Regions from separate parts of the Arthrobacter sp. UKPF54-2 genome, predicted to be linked through region 2. Evidence: predicted binding sites of a transcription regulator. Region 2 holds the regulator's gene; the other holds the start of a gene.
The links. The regulator LexA, encoded in region 2, represses DNA repair genes until DNA is damaged. The targets are predictions, from matches to a motif close to TCGAACANNTGTTCGA.
Positions count from the first base shown of each region.

Region 1: E7Y32_RS14230 (LexA family transcriptional regulator) is a predicted target of LexA. The motif match lies at 2,672-2,687, and genes of this name have one in related genera.

Region 1 covers NZ_CP040174.1:3,089,496-3,096,069, forward strand. Annotated here, with positions in the region: gene E7Y32_RS14210 (SDR family NAD(P)-dependent oxidoreductase) at 1-335, opposite strand, end outside; gene E7Y32_RS14215 (L-threonylcarbamoyladenylate synthase) at 514-1,134, shown strand; gene E7Y32_RS14220 (GNAT family N-acetyltransferase) at 1,181-1,708, shown strand; gene E7Y32_RS14225 (class I SAM-dependent methyltransferase) at 1,766-2,470, opposite strand; gene E7Y32_RS14230 (LexA family transcriptional regulator) at 2,701-3,132, shown strand; gene E7Y32_RS14235 (Y-family DNA polymerase) at 3,138-4,430, shown strand; gene E7Y32_RS14240 (BTAD domain-containing putative transcriptional regulator) at 4,497-5,375, opposite strand; gene E7Y32_RS14245 (DedA family protein) at 5,803-6,477, opposite strand.
Region 2 covers NZ_CP040174.1:3,423,796-3,430,369, reverse strand. Annotated here, with positions in the region: gene E7Y32_RS15765 (ATP-dependent DNA helicase) at 1-975, shown strand, start outside; gene lexA (transcriptional repressor LexA) at 1,058-1,807, opposite strand; gene E7Y32_RS15755 (LysM peptidoglycan-binding domain-containing protein) at 2,197-2,658, shown strand; gene E7Y32_RS15750 (histidinol-phosphate transaminase) at 2,736-3,854, shown strand; gene hisB (imidazoleglycerol-phosphate dehydratase HisB) at 3,924-4,550, shown strand; gene hisH (imidazole glycerol phosphate synthase subunit HisH) at 4,547-5,305, shown strand; gene E7Y32_RS16305 (hypothetical protein) at 5,306-5,464, shown strand; gene priA (bifunctional 1-(5-phosphoribosyl)-5-((5-phosphoribosylamino)methylideneamino)imidazole-4-carboxamide isomerase/phosphoribosylanthranilate isomerase PriA) at 5,505-6,251, shown strand; gene E7Y32_RS15730 (SseB family protein) at 6,266-6,574, shown strand, end outside.

The DNA of each region.
Region 1 (6,574 bases), 330 kb from region 2:
AGGTGGTTGAGGGCGAAGGTGTACTCCAGGCCGTCAACGGTGAGCCGGCGGCTGTTCCAAAACCCGCCGACGTTGTTGACCAGCACGTCGAGGCGGTCCAAGGTCTGCAGCACCTCGCCGGCCAGGCGGCGGACCTCTCCCTGGGAGGAAAGGTCTGCGATGAACACCTCAACGGGGGCCGAGGCCACCGCACGGATCTCTTCTGCCGCCTGTGTGGCCCGGTCCGCGTCGCGCCCGGTGATGGCGACCCGGGCGCCCCGGGCGGCCAGGCCCAGTGCTGTGGCCTTGCCGATCCCGCCGGTTCCGCCGGTGATCAGGACAGTTTTTCCCGCCATGGATTGCATACGAGCCTCACTCCCGGTGCCGCGTTCGCCGGACGGCACTCCCGTCGGCCGACCTAGGCAGGATTGTCCAGGTCGGGAACGAAGCTATCAGACAGAATTGTCTGTGCACAAGCCGCGCCCGTGGCCCGGCCGGCATTGCCGCCCCCGGCTCCGGGCGTAAGCTCATGCCATGGCGAGATTCTTCGATGTGCACCCCGATAACCCCCAGCCCCGCTCCATCACGCAGGTGGTGGAACTGCTGAAGTCCGGCGGCCTGATCGCCTACCCGACCGACTCCTGCTACGCCCTGGGCGCCCAGCTGGGGAACAGGGACGCCCTGGAGCGGATCCGCGCGATCCGGCACCTGGACGACAAGCACCACTTCACGCTGGTCTGCAAGGACTTTGCCCAGCTCGGCCAGTTCGTGCAGATCGACAATGACGTGTTCCGCAGCATCAAGGCCGTGACGCCGGGCAGCTACACCTTCATCCTGCCCGCCACCAAAGAGGTGCCGAAGCGGCTGCTGCACCCGAAGAAGAAGACCGTGGGCGTTCGGATCCCGGACCATACAGTGGTTCAGGCGCTGCTGGCGGAACTCGGCGAGCCGCTGCTCTCCAGCACCCTGCTGCTGCCGGACGAGGAGGAGCCGCTGACGCAGGGCTGGGAAATCAAGGAACGGCTGGACCACGTGGTGGACGCCGTGATCGATTCCGGCGACTGCGGGGCGGAGCCGACGACGGTGATCGACTTCTCCAGCGGCGTCGCCGAGGTTGTCCGCCACGGCATGGGCGACCCGTCCAGGTTCGAATAAGGGCCGAGAGCCGCGGAACCGCAGCATCGTCGACTAGGCTCTTGGGATGCCCCGCCTCATCGCTCCGGACGCCCGCTACCACTCCTCCTGGCTGGAGGGATCCGCCGAATTCGACGGAGCCCACCGCGACGGCGGAGGCGCGGAGGACTGGTCCCTGGACGAGCTCCGGGATCCGGAGTCGTTCCGCCGCTTTGTCGACACCCTGAACAAGGACGCCCTGCCCGAGAGCCCGCGGAAACCGGGCTATGTGCCCTGCACCTACCTGTGGATCGTCGAGGGCGAGAAGTTCCTTGGCTCCCTGGCCATCAGGCACGAACTGAACGATTTCCTCTTCAATGAGGGCGGCCACATCGGCTACAGCGTGCGGCCCTCGGCCCGGCGCCTCGGCCACGCAGCAGCGGCCCTGGCCGATGCCCTGCCGGTTGCCCGGGACCTCGGAATCCCCCGCGCTCTCCTTACCTGCGACGAGGACAATGCCGGCTCCCGGGCCACCATCGAAAAGAACGGCGGCGTCTACGAGGACAGCCGCAACGGCAAACGCCGCTATTGGATCGATACCGTCCCCGCCGCCTAGGAACCAATGAACCCCTTCGGCCCGGCCTCCCACAGCGCGCGCCGTTTCATGTGCGGGCTAGTTTGCCTCGAGGACGAAGAAGATGAAGGACAGGAACGCCGACTTCTCCCCGCTGAGGATGCGGGACGGAAGCAGTTCGCGCGGCGTGTCCGGCGAAGGCTCGGGTTCGCTCACGGTGGCCACGCGGTAGCCCGCCGATATGAAGGCGTTGATCATCGCGTGCAGCGGCCGGTGCCAGAAGGTCAGGACTGCCGGTTCGCCGTCGAACTCATAGTCCTCCGAGTATTGGCGGAGGGCGAAGTAGTCCTCGGCCGGCTGGGTGACCACAGTGACCGTGGGGTGGTTGACCGACAGGATCAGGCGGCCGCCCGGCCTGAGCACCCGTCGAAGTTCAGCCAGGGGTGCCGACCAGTCTTCCAGATAGTGCAACACCAGTGACGAGATGACGTCGTCGAAGGAGCCATCGGCGTAAGGGAGCGGCTTGCTGAGGTCGGCCACGTGCAGTTCCGCGGACGCGCCCAGCCGCTGTCTTGCCAGCCCCAGCATCGCGGGGCTGGAATCGAAGCCTGTCATGACCGCGCCCTTCGCACTCAATGCCGCGGTCAGGGGCCCCGAGCCGCACCCCGCGTCCAGGATCCGGCGCCCGTCGACGTCGCCGGCGAGCGCAATCATCGCCGGCCGCTCGTAGTAGGCGTTGAGGAGGCTGGACTCGTTCTCCGCCGCGTAACGTTCGGCGAAACTGTCGTAGTGGTCGGCTTTCACTTCTCTTCCCTTCAAGCGATTTCCCCGGGCGGGATAATTAGGGTCGACCCTAGCAAGCAGCATCCGCCTTTCAACAGCACCTGCGGGCTGGGTCTTCGCTGCCTTAGGCTCCCTTCGCTCCGAGCCCCGGGTCACGGGGCGCCAGATTCGCCACGGCGCCGAGGGTCGGTCCATTGTCGGCCCTCGGGACTACACTTGGATTCGAAGATATATTCGAATGAAGGTGTGTTGTGGGCGTATTCATCGGGCCCCGCGTGATAGATGCGGGCTCTTCCCTCCTGTCGGTGCTGATCTCGCCGGTGCCGGTCGCGGCCGGCTATCCGTCGCCAGCCCAGGACTACTTTGACGGCCGGATCGACCTCAACGAACATCTCATCAAGGACATCACCAGCACCTACGTGGTGCGGGTGTCCGGTGACTCGATGGAGGGCGCCGGCATCAGCGACGGCGACGAACTCATCGTGAACCGGGCCTTGGAGCCGCGCGACGGGTGCGTCGTCGTCGCCGTCCTCGACGGCGAACTCACCGTCAAGCGCCTCCGCCTCACAGCCGCCGGGGTGGTCCTGCAGGCCGACAACCCGCGCTACCCCGACATCCGGGTGCCCGCCCTCGCCGACCTCGTCATCTGGGGAGTCGCGACCCGCTGCCTCCACCACGTCTGAAAACCATGCCTGAGTCCCGCCCCGGCCGCGGCAGCATCGCCCTCGTGGACGTCAACTGCTTCTACGCCAGCGCCGAACGCGCCTTCGACCCCTCACTGGAGGGCAGGCCCGTGGTGGTGCTCTCCAACAACGACGGCTGCGCGGTCACCCGCTCGGCCGAAGCGAAGGCGCTCGGCATACCGCTCGGGGAACCCTGGTTCAAGATTGCCCCGCGGGCCAAAGAGTGGGGCCTGGTAGCCAGGTCCAGCAACTACGAGCTGTACGGGGACGTCAGCGCCCGCGTGATGGAACTCCTGGGCCGCTATTCGGCCTGGTTGGAGGTGTACAGCATTGACGAGGCCTTCCTTGGCGTCCGGGGCACCCCGGAGGAATTGCTGCGGCTGGGCCAGGCCATGAAGACCGCGGTGCGCCGGAATGTGGGCGTCCCGGTCTGCGTCGGCATCGCCGGCACTAAAACCCTGGCGAAGCTGGCCAACAAGTGGGCCAAACACAACCCTGACTTCGACGGCGTCTGCCATTGGGATTCTGTTCCCGCCGACAGCCGGGAGCACCTGATGGCCCGGCTGTCCGTGATCGAGCTCTGGGGTGTCGCCACGCGGCTGACCAAACGTCTCAACGGGATGGGGATCCATACCGTGCTGGACCTCGCCCGGGCGGACCCGATCAGAATCAGGGACCGCTTCTCGGTGGTGCTGATGCGCACCGTCCTGGAACTGCAGGGCACCCCCTGCATCCCGCTCGAAGAGGAACGCGTCGGCCGCGACCAACTGATCTTCAGCCGGTCCTTCGCCACGCCGATCAGCACCGCGGCCGGCATGCGCCAGGTCCTCGGCATCTACGCCCAGCAGGCCAGCGCCCGGCTCGCCAGGCACGAGCTGCAGGCCACGGTCCTCACCGCCTTCGCCGCCACGTCCTACTACAACCCCCGGGACAGCTCACACCCCTCGGTCTGTGTCCGGCTGCCCATGCCCACCGCGGATCCCGTGCTGCTGGCCCGGGCGTCTTACGCCCTGCTCCCCCGGATCGACGACGGCGTGAAGTACGCGCGGGCTGGCATCATGGTCACGGACCTGCGCCCGACCGCCCGCCAGGCTCCGCTGGCCGCCTTCGAGAATCCCCATGAAGAACGCGGCATCGGCCCGCTGCTGGAGGAGGTCAGCCGTAAATACGGGCGGGGCTCCATCGGCCTGGGGCACGCCGGAATCCGCGGCGGACCGGACTGGACGATGAAGCGTGACATGCTGTCCCCGCGCTACACCACCCACTGGGACGAGCTGCCCGTCGTCAAGGCGGGCTGACTCCCCCGACCCGCCCGACAGCCGGACACCGGTTCGACGGCGGCTCACTGGCGGGACAGCTGTGGGTCAGACGGCCGCGCGGACGCGCTGGAGGAAGGAGTCCAGGATCCTTCCGGCGTTCTCATGCAGCCGGTCATCGGCCGCGAGGCGCTGCGGTCCGGCGCCGTGCAGCCTCTCGCCCAGGAAAAGCAGGGCCGCAAGCACTTCGGAGAGTTCCGTGTTCGCCTCCGCGCGCTGGCGCAGGAGCCGCAGATGCGCCGCCTGGAGGGCCGGGCCGGGAGAGCAGGCCAGGTCGCGGTCAAAGAGCCGACGGCAACGGTCATAGGCGGAGAGGCCCTCGACCGGCAGCCCCGCAAGTTCGTACGCCGTCACCAGGACCGTCCAGGCCCTTTCGTTCAGCGGCTCCGTTCGGATCGCTGTCTGCGCCCAGCGGATCGCCTCGTCGTGACGCTCCAGGAAGCTCGCCGTCTCGGCGGCGAAGATCATCGCGCCGACCCGTTCGGCGGAATGGCGAGTGCGGGCCTCTTCTGCCCAGTCGGCCACGAGCTCAAAGCCGAGGAGCGGTTCCGTGGAAAGTTCCAGCGCCTCAAGCAGGAGCGGATACGCGTCGGCCGGGGCCGCAAGGCTGGCCGCGCGGAGCAGACCGCGGAAGCGCGAGAGGTCCAGGTCCACAAGCTGGGGATCCAGCACGTAGCCGCTGTTGGCCGTCCGGAGCGGGCCGGTCTTGGTCTGGCCCGGCTGAATGGCTCGGCGGATGCCGCTGACGTAGCTCTCCAGGGTGGCCACGGCGCCGTCACTGGCACTTGGACCCCAAAGGATCTCGATCAGGCGGGTTTTAGAGACCGGCGTACCCAGATTCAGCAGGAGAATCTCAAAAATGTGCCGCGGTTTGCACCCGCCCAGATCCGCGGCAGTGAGTGCCACGCCGTCGCGGCGGATTTCCAAGGATCCAAAAAGTTGAACGGATATCGATGGTGTTGCTCCCGGCAAATTGTTCACGATGTTCTCCGATTTCCCCAGGTAAAACGATTTAAATCGCGTCATTCAAAGGCCGAAGTAGAGACGGAACAGTGCGGACTGAAACCCCTGTTCTAGCCGACCCCTCACAGCCACCGTGACACGATGAACATTGGGCAACAAGCAGGGAAACTACCCGATTTCCGGGGGAATGAAAGACGGGTACGTCGACCAGTACTGCTGAGTAAGCGCGCGAGAACAGATGCAGGTAATCGCGGTCCGGGCCAAGTAGGCAGCACCGGGAAAGAGTGCCGCTTCAAGTAACCGCGGAACCTCACCTGCAACATTCGCGGACTCGCAAACCACGTAGCCGGACGGCGCCTGTGGGCCTGGAATTGGCAAGCGAAAGGCGGCCCTATTGACCTGCAGGGGTGCCGTGGCCTGATTTCCGCCGCCGGATCGCCCTGACAATAGACCAGGCCAGGAGCGCGGCGATAGCCACGTAAACGGCGTAATTGAGGTACCGGGAATAGTGCTCGATCAGCTCGTACTGGGCTCCGAGGACGGCGCCCAGGCCGATCAGGAGCCCGTTCCACAGTCCGCTCCCGGCGACCGTGAAGAGGCTGAAGGTGAGCATGTTCATTTTCTGGGCGCCGGCAGGAAGGCTGATCAGGCTCCGCACGCCCGGGATCAACCGGCCGAAGAAGATGGCCGGCCGGCCGTGGCGGTCGAACCAGCGGGCTGCCTTCTCAAAATCCTCCCGGTCCACCAGCGGAAGCCGGGACAGCCAGCGGATGGACCGCTCCAGCCCCAGGCGGGCGCCGAGCCAATACAGCAGCAGCGCCCCCGCGTACGCGCCCAGGGTGCTGGTGAGAAAGACGAGCGCCAGGCTCATGGACCCCTGGCGGGTCAGGAAACCGGCCAGCGGCAGGATGACCTCGCTGGGGATCGGCGGAAAGACCGTCTCCGCGAGGGTGAACAGCCCAACGCCCCATTCCCCGAACGCGCCAATGGCCTGGGCAGCGAAGCCGACGATTCCGGTCAGCTCGTGCGCTTGCGACGCTAAGGGCACCATAACGGGCTCGGACATCGTTCGGACTCCTCGGGCGCGGCAGGTCTCGGGTCATCCCCTAGCCTGCCACACCCTCCTCCGCAGCACCGCCGTCCCCCCGGACCCGTCACCGCTG
Region 2 (6,574 bases):
CGCCTGATGGTGGTCCTCGAACTCTGCGAACGGCTCCTGGCCGCCAAGGAAAACCGCGAGGTGGTCTGGTTCTCCCGGAATAGCAGTTTCGACCCGCAACAGGGCTACTCACAGCCCGACGACTCCGCACCGGCGCTGATTAACATCGCCCCGCTCAGCGTCGCCGGGCGGTTGCGCGAGGGCTTGTTCGCCGACCACACCGTCGTGTTGACCTCGGCCACCCTGGCCATCGGTTCGGCCTTCGAGCCGGCGGCCGGGGGCCTGGGCCTGGTCGGCCCCGGCGCGCCCAGCTGGACCGGCGTCGACGTCGGGTCCCCGTTCGAATATCCCAAGCAGGGCATCCTCTACGTTGCCAAGCACCTGCCCAAGCCCGGCCGCGGCACGTCGCCCGAAGCGCTCGACGAGCTCGAAAAGCTGATCCGCGCCTCCGGCGGCGGTGCCCTGTGCCTCTTCTCCTCCCGGCGCGCCGCCGAGGAAGCCGCCGAGGCGATGCGGCCCCGGCTGGGCCTGAGCATCCTCTGCCAGGGCGAATCGACCATGACGGCGCTGGTGAAGCAGTTCGCGGACGAGCCGGACACCTGCCTCTTTGGCACCATGTCGCTCTGGCAGGGCGTCGACGTACCCGGAAACTCCTGCCGGCTGGTGGTGATCGACCGGATCCCGTTCCCGCGCCCGGATGATCCGCTGATGACGGCGCGCTCCCGCGCCGTGGCCCAGTCCGGCGGCAACGGCTTCATGAGCGTCTCGGCGACGCACGCGGCCATCCGGCTCGCCCAGGGGGCCGGACGGCTGATCCGCTCGACGTCGGACAAGGGCGTGGTGGCCGTCCTCGACTCCAGGCTGTCCACCGAACGGTACGGAGCGTTCCTCCGGGCCGCGCTGCCGCCGTTCTGGCCCACCACCGACCCTGCGGTGGCCCTGGCCGCCCTCGCGCGCCTGGCCAAGGAGACGCCGGCCCCACAGGCCGCCACCTAGGTTTTCAGGCAACGCCGAAGGCCCCGTCCGGAACGTTCGGACGGGGCCTTCGGCGTCGGCAGCCGGACGCGCCGGCGCGGTGCTAGAGGGAGCGCAGCACGGAGACGACCTTGCCCATGATGACGGCGTGGTCACCCAGGATCGGCTCGTACTGGGTGTTCTGCGGAAGCAGCCAGGTGTGGCCGTCGCGCTGGCGGAATGTCTTGACCGTGGCCTCGTCGTCGAGCAGGGCGGCCACGATGTCGCCGTTGACGGCGTCGTTCTGGCGCCGAACCACCACCCAGTCGCCGTCGCAGATGGCGGCATCGATCATCGAATCGCCGGCCACCCGGAGCATAAACAGTTCGCCGTGGCCCACCAGCTGGCGCGGCAGCGGCATCACGTCCTCCACCACCTGGTCGGCCAGGATGGGGCCGCCGGCGGCGATCCGGCCCACAAAGGGCACCATGGCGGTGTCGGTAGCGCTGGCGAGCTCCGATACGGCAAGGCCGCCGACGGCCCGCAGGCCGGTGGATTTCGCCACACCGGACACCTTGGCGGCGCCCTCGTCGAGCGTCAGCGGCAACAGGACTTCCATGGCGCGGGGCCGTTTCGGGTCCCGCCGCAGGTAACCGAGCTTTTCCAGCTGCGAGAGCTGGTGGGTGACGCTGGAGAGGCTGGCGAGGCCGACGGTGTCGCCGATTTCACGCATCGAGGGCGGGTAACCGTTGTCCGTCACGGACCGCTGGATGGTCTCCAGGATCTTCTTCTGCCGGACGGTGAGGCCCTTCGGCGCCCGGCCGGTCTGGGGGTTCCGCTGGGCGGCCCTCCCGCCGGCGGCTTGTGCTGCCATGTTCGCCTCGCCTTTCCGTTCCGCCCGGCCGCAGTGGCTGCCGGGACCGACGGGCCTGAAAAAAATGTCAGACCCTCTTGATCAACTGCTGTTGATCGCCACCAGTGGTTGTCCTGCTGGTTCAAAAGTAGGCCAGCCTGCACGGTTTTTCAAACATTTGTTCTAGCGAGTCTCGACAATGTTCGTTCATAGGTGCTAAAACAGGAACTACTAAGTTCGAATATGTGTTCGAACCAGTGCGTCGGAGAAACAGTCCGGAGTTCGGTTCTGTGTTCGAACACGGTGATCAACGATTACGTTCCAAGGTTCGCGTTCGATTGTTAGGCCGGTTGGCGGCAGGTACGTGGAGTACGCCGGGCGGCACAGATAAGTCCAGGAGGGCTCAGCTCATGTCAGCAGTAAGCGCTAATTCCGGTTCGCTGGTTTCCGTTCCCGCCCAGGGCCCGTTCGAGAGGTCCGGTTTCGAGGCCTTCGGCCCGCACGGCATCTTCGACGGCCAGGAATCCGGCCGGAGCCGGCGGTCGGTGGCCGCCGGGCAGGCGCCGCTGCGGCTCACCCGCCGGGGCCGCTTTGTTTTCTATGGCCTGCCGCTGATCCTGCTGGCCGCTCTTGTTCTCTCGCTGGCCGGTTTCCTCAACGCGCCCGCCAAAGCTGCCGACTCCGCGTCGGAGCTCTCGCTCACGCCTACGGTCACCGTCACCGTTCAGCCGGGGGAGTCACTCTGGGCCATCGCCGGCGCCGTGGCACCGGAACGGGATCCCCGCGACGTCGTTGCCGACATCGTCCAGCTCAACAACCTCGGCGCCGCCCGCGTTCTCCCCGGCCAGCAGCTCTTCGTACCCTCCAAGTAGCGCCAGAGTCCGCCAGCGGCAGCCGGGTTGCCGGTCACAGTTTCGGGGCCGGGCAGGGTCTCACTTAAACTGGGCAGGTGACTGACCAGCTAGAGCGCCTCAACCGACTGCCCCTCCGGACGAACCTGCGGGGGTTGCGCCCGTACGGCGCTCCCCAGCTGGACGTCCCCATCCTGCTGAACGTCAACGAAAACACCCATGGCGTCCCGGCCGACGTCCGGGCGGCCATCGCCGAAGCGGTGACGGAGGCCGCCGCCGGGCTGAACCGCTACCCGGACCGCGAGTTCACCGAACTGCGGGAAGGGCTCGCCGAATACCTCGGCCACGGCCTCGAAGCCGGCAACATCTGGGCGGCGAACGGCTCCAACGAGGTCCTGCAGCAAATCCTCCAGGCCTTCGGCGGCCCAGGCCGCACTGCGCTCGGCTTCCCTCCCACGTACTCCATGTACCCGCTGCTGGCCGCCGGCACGGACACCGAATACCTCGCCGGAGTCCGCGCCGAGGACTACGGACTCAGCGCCGAATCGGCCGCGCAGCAGGTCTGCGAGCTCAAACCCAACGTCGTTTTCCTGTGCTCGCCGAACAACCCCACCGGCACCGGCCTCGGCCTCGACGTCGTTGAGGCTGTCTACGAAGCCGGCGAAGCAAGCCAGACCATCGTGATCGTCGACGAGGCGTACCACGAGTTCGCCCACGACGGCACGCCCAGCGCCCTGACGCTGTTGCCCGGACGGGAGCGGCTGATCGTCTCCCGCACCATGAGCAAGGCCTTCGCCCTGGCCGGTGCCCGGCTGGGCTACATGGCGGCCGCGCCGGAGGTCACCGACGCCCTGCGCCTGGTCCGCCTGCCGTACCACCTCTCCGCCATCACCCAGGCCACGGCGCTGGCCGCGCTGCGCCACCGGGTGGCCCTGATGGCCGACGTGGAAGACATCAAGCGCCAGCGGGACCGGATCGTCGCCGAGCTGACCCGGATGGGACTCAAGCCCGCGGCCTCGGACTCCAACTACGTCTTCTTCGGCGGCCTCGAGAACCCGCACGAGACGTGGCAGGGGCTGCTGGACGCCGGCGTCCTCATCCGCGACGTCGGCATCCCCGGCCACCTGCGCGTGACCGCCGGCACTGAGACGGAAACCACAGCCTTCCTGCAGGCGCTGGAACGGATCCTGACCGGCCACCAGGCACAGTCCGCCTAGACTTAAGCCAGGACCCACGCACACCGCCGGCGATTGCCGGGCGCCCGCCTCATCCAAAGGACACCCCACATGAGCACCACCGGATCTGCCGCTGCCGAGGCCCGGACCGCACGCCTCGAGCGGACCACCAGCGAATCGTCCGTGCTGGTCGAGATCGACCTCGACGGCACCGGCGTCTCCGACATCAGCACCTCGGTGCCGTTCTACGACCACATGCTGACGGCGCTGAGCAAGCACTCGCTGATCGATATGACCATCAAGGCCACCGGCGACACCCACATCGACGCCCACCACACCGTGGAAGACGTCGCCATCACCTTCGGCGAGGTCCTCCGCACCGCCCTCGGCACCAAGGCCGGCATCCGCCGCTTCGGCGAGGCCACCGTCCCGCTCGACGAGGCCCTCGCGCACGCCGTCGTCGACGTCTCCGGCCGGCCCTACCTCGTGCACGCCGGCGAACCGGCAGGCCAGGAATACCACCTGATCGGCGGCCACTTCACCGGGTCCCTGACCCGGCACGTCTTCGAGGCCATCACGCTGCACGCCGGCATCTGCCTGCACATGAACGTCACCGCCGGCCGGGACCCGCACCACATCGTCGAGGCCCAGTTCAAGGCCTTCGCCCGGGCGCTCCGGGCCGCCGTGGAACCCGACCCCCGGGTCGAGGGCATTCCCTCCACCAAGGGTGCGCTGTGACCGGCAAAGTCCTCCAGGACGGCGCGATCATCAACCCCGACGCGGCCCGGAAACCCGCGTCGCCCGAGGGTAAGCCCACCGTCACCGTGCTGGACTACGGCTCCGGCAACGTCCGCTCGGCCGTCCGCGCCCTGGAACGCGCCGGCGCCGAGGTGATCCTCAGCGCCAAGCCCGAGGACGTGCTCAACGCCGACGGACTCGTCGTCCCCGGCGTCGGGGCCTTCGAAACCGTCATGAAGGAGCTCAAAGCCGTCGACGCCGTCCGCATGATCGGACGCCGGGTCGCCGGCGGCCGGCCGGTGCTCGCCATCTGCGTGGGGCTCCAGGTCCTGTTCGAGGCCGGCGTGGAACACGGCACCGTCGCCGAAGGCATGGGGGAGTGGCCCGGCAAGGTCGAGCTGCTGCCGGCCGACGTGGTGCCGCACATGGGCTGGAACACCGTCACCGTCCCGGAGGGCTCCCGGCTCTTCGCCGGCGTCGAGAACGAGCGCTTCTACTTCGTGCACTCCTACGGCGTGCAGCACTGGGACTTCGACGTGATCCAGCCGCGGATGAAGGCACCGCTCGTGACCTGGTCCGAACACGGCGCCCCGTTCATCGCCGCGGTGGAAAACGGTCCGCTCTGCGCCACCCAGTTCCACCCCGAAAAATCCGGCGACGCCGGCGCACGCCTGCTCCGCAACTGGGTGGACGGCCTGCGCAGCGGCACCACCTCCGGCACCACCCGGCCCGGATCCCCGGAACAGACCGCCTAGATGTGGTCCATAGTCCTGATGGGCCTCGCCGGACTGCTGGTGGGCGGGGCCCTGTCCTTCCGGCAGCAAAAGAGCCCCCTGTGGGTCCAAGTCGTGTTCTACCTCCTGGCCGGAATGTCGCTGCTGGCCGCCTGGCTCCTGACCCTGCCGGGAAACTGACCCTGCCGTGCAAATACCCCAACACCGTGAGGACCCTACGATGACCACCGAAACCCCGCTGCCGGTACTCGAGCTGCTCCCCGCCGTCGACGTCGTCAACGGCCAGGCCGTGCGCCTGGTCCAGGGCGAAGCCGGCAGCGAAACCAGCTACGGCACCCCACTGGAGGCCGCGCTCAACTGGCAGGACCAAGGCGCCGAATGGGTCCACCTCGTGGACCTCGACGCCGCTTTCGGCCGGGGCTCCAACGCCGAACTGCTGCGCGAGGTCGTCGGCCGGCTGGACATCAAGGTGGAGCTCTCCGGCGGCCTGCGCGACGACGAGTCGCTGGAAAAAGCCCTCGGCCTCGGCGTGGCCCGGGTTAACCTCGGCACCGCGGCGCTGGAGAACCCCGAGTGGACGCAGCGCGTGATCGAGCGCTTCGGCGACAAGATCGCCGTCGGCCTCGACGTCCGCGGCACCACCCTCGCCGGCCGCGGCTGGACCAAGGAGGGCGGCGACCTCTGGGACGTGCTCGGCCGACTCGAAGAGGCCGGCTGCGCCCGCTACGTCGTCACCGACGTGACCAAGGACGGCACGCTGCAGGGCCCCAACGTCGAGCTGCTGCGCCAGATGGTGGAAAAGACCGGCAAGCCCGTGGTGGCCTCCGGCGGCATCTCCAGCCTCGAGGACCTCAAAGTCCTGCGCTCCCTCGTGCCGCTCGGCGTCGAGGGCGCCATCATCGGCAAGGCCCTCTACAACGGCAACTTCACACTGCCGGAGGCGCTCGACGTCGCCGGCCGCCGCTAGGGAGACCCCCGCCCATGGAGCACAAGCCGCTGCCCGGCCACATCGCCGCCGCCCTCGCCGGTGCCGGGGGCGCAACGGACTCTGCCGGGCAGCCCTGGGCCGGGCGCAGCCTGAGCGGTGACGACGCAAAGATCCACAACTTCGAGGACGACGACGGCGCCGCCGACGCCGGCTACCGCGCAGCGCTGGCGGCCCTCGCCGCCGGCACCGGCGACGAGGCGGCGGTCGTGGCATCGCTGGCCACCGCCCGCGTCTTTGTACCGATCCTCGCCCGGCTCGCCGAAGAGGGCGACGCACTGGCCGGCCAGGAGGGCAAGGAACAC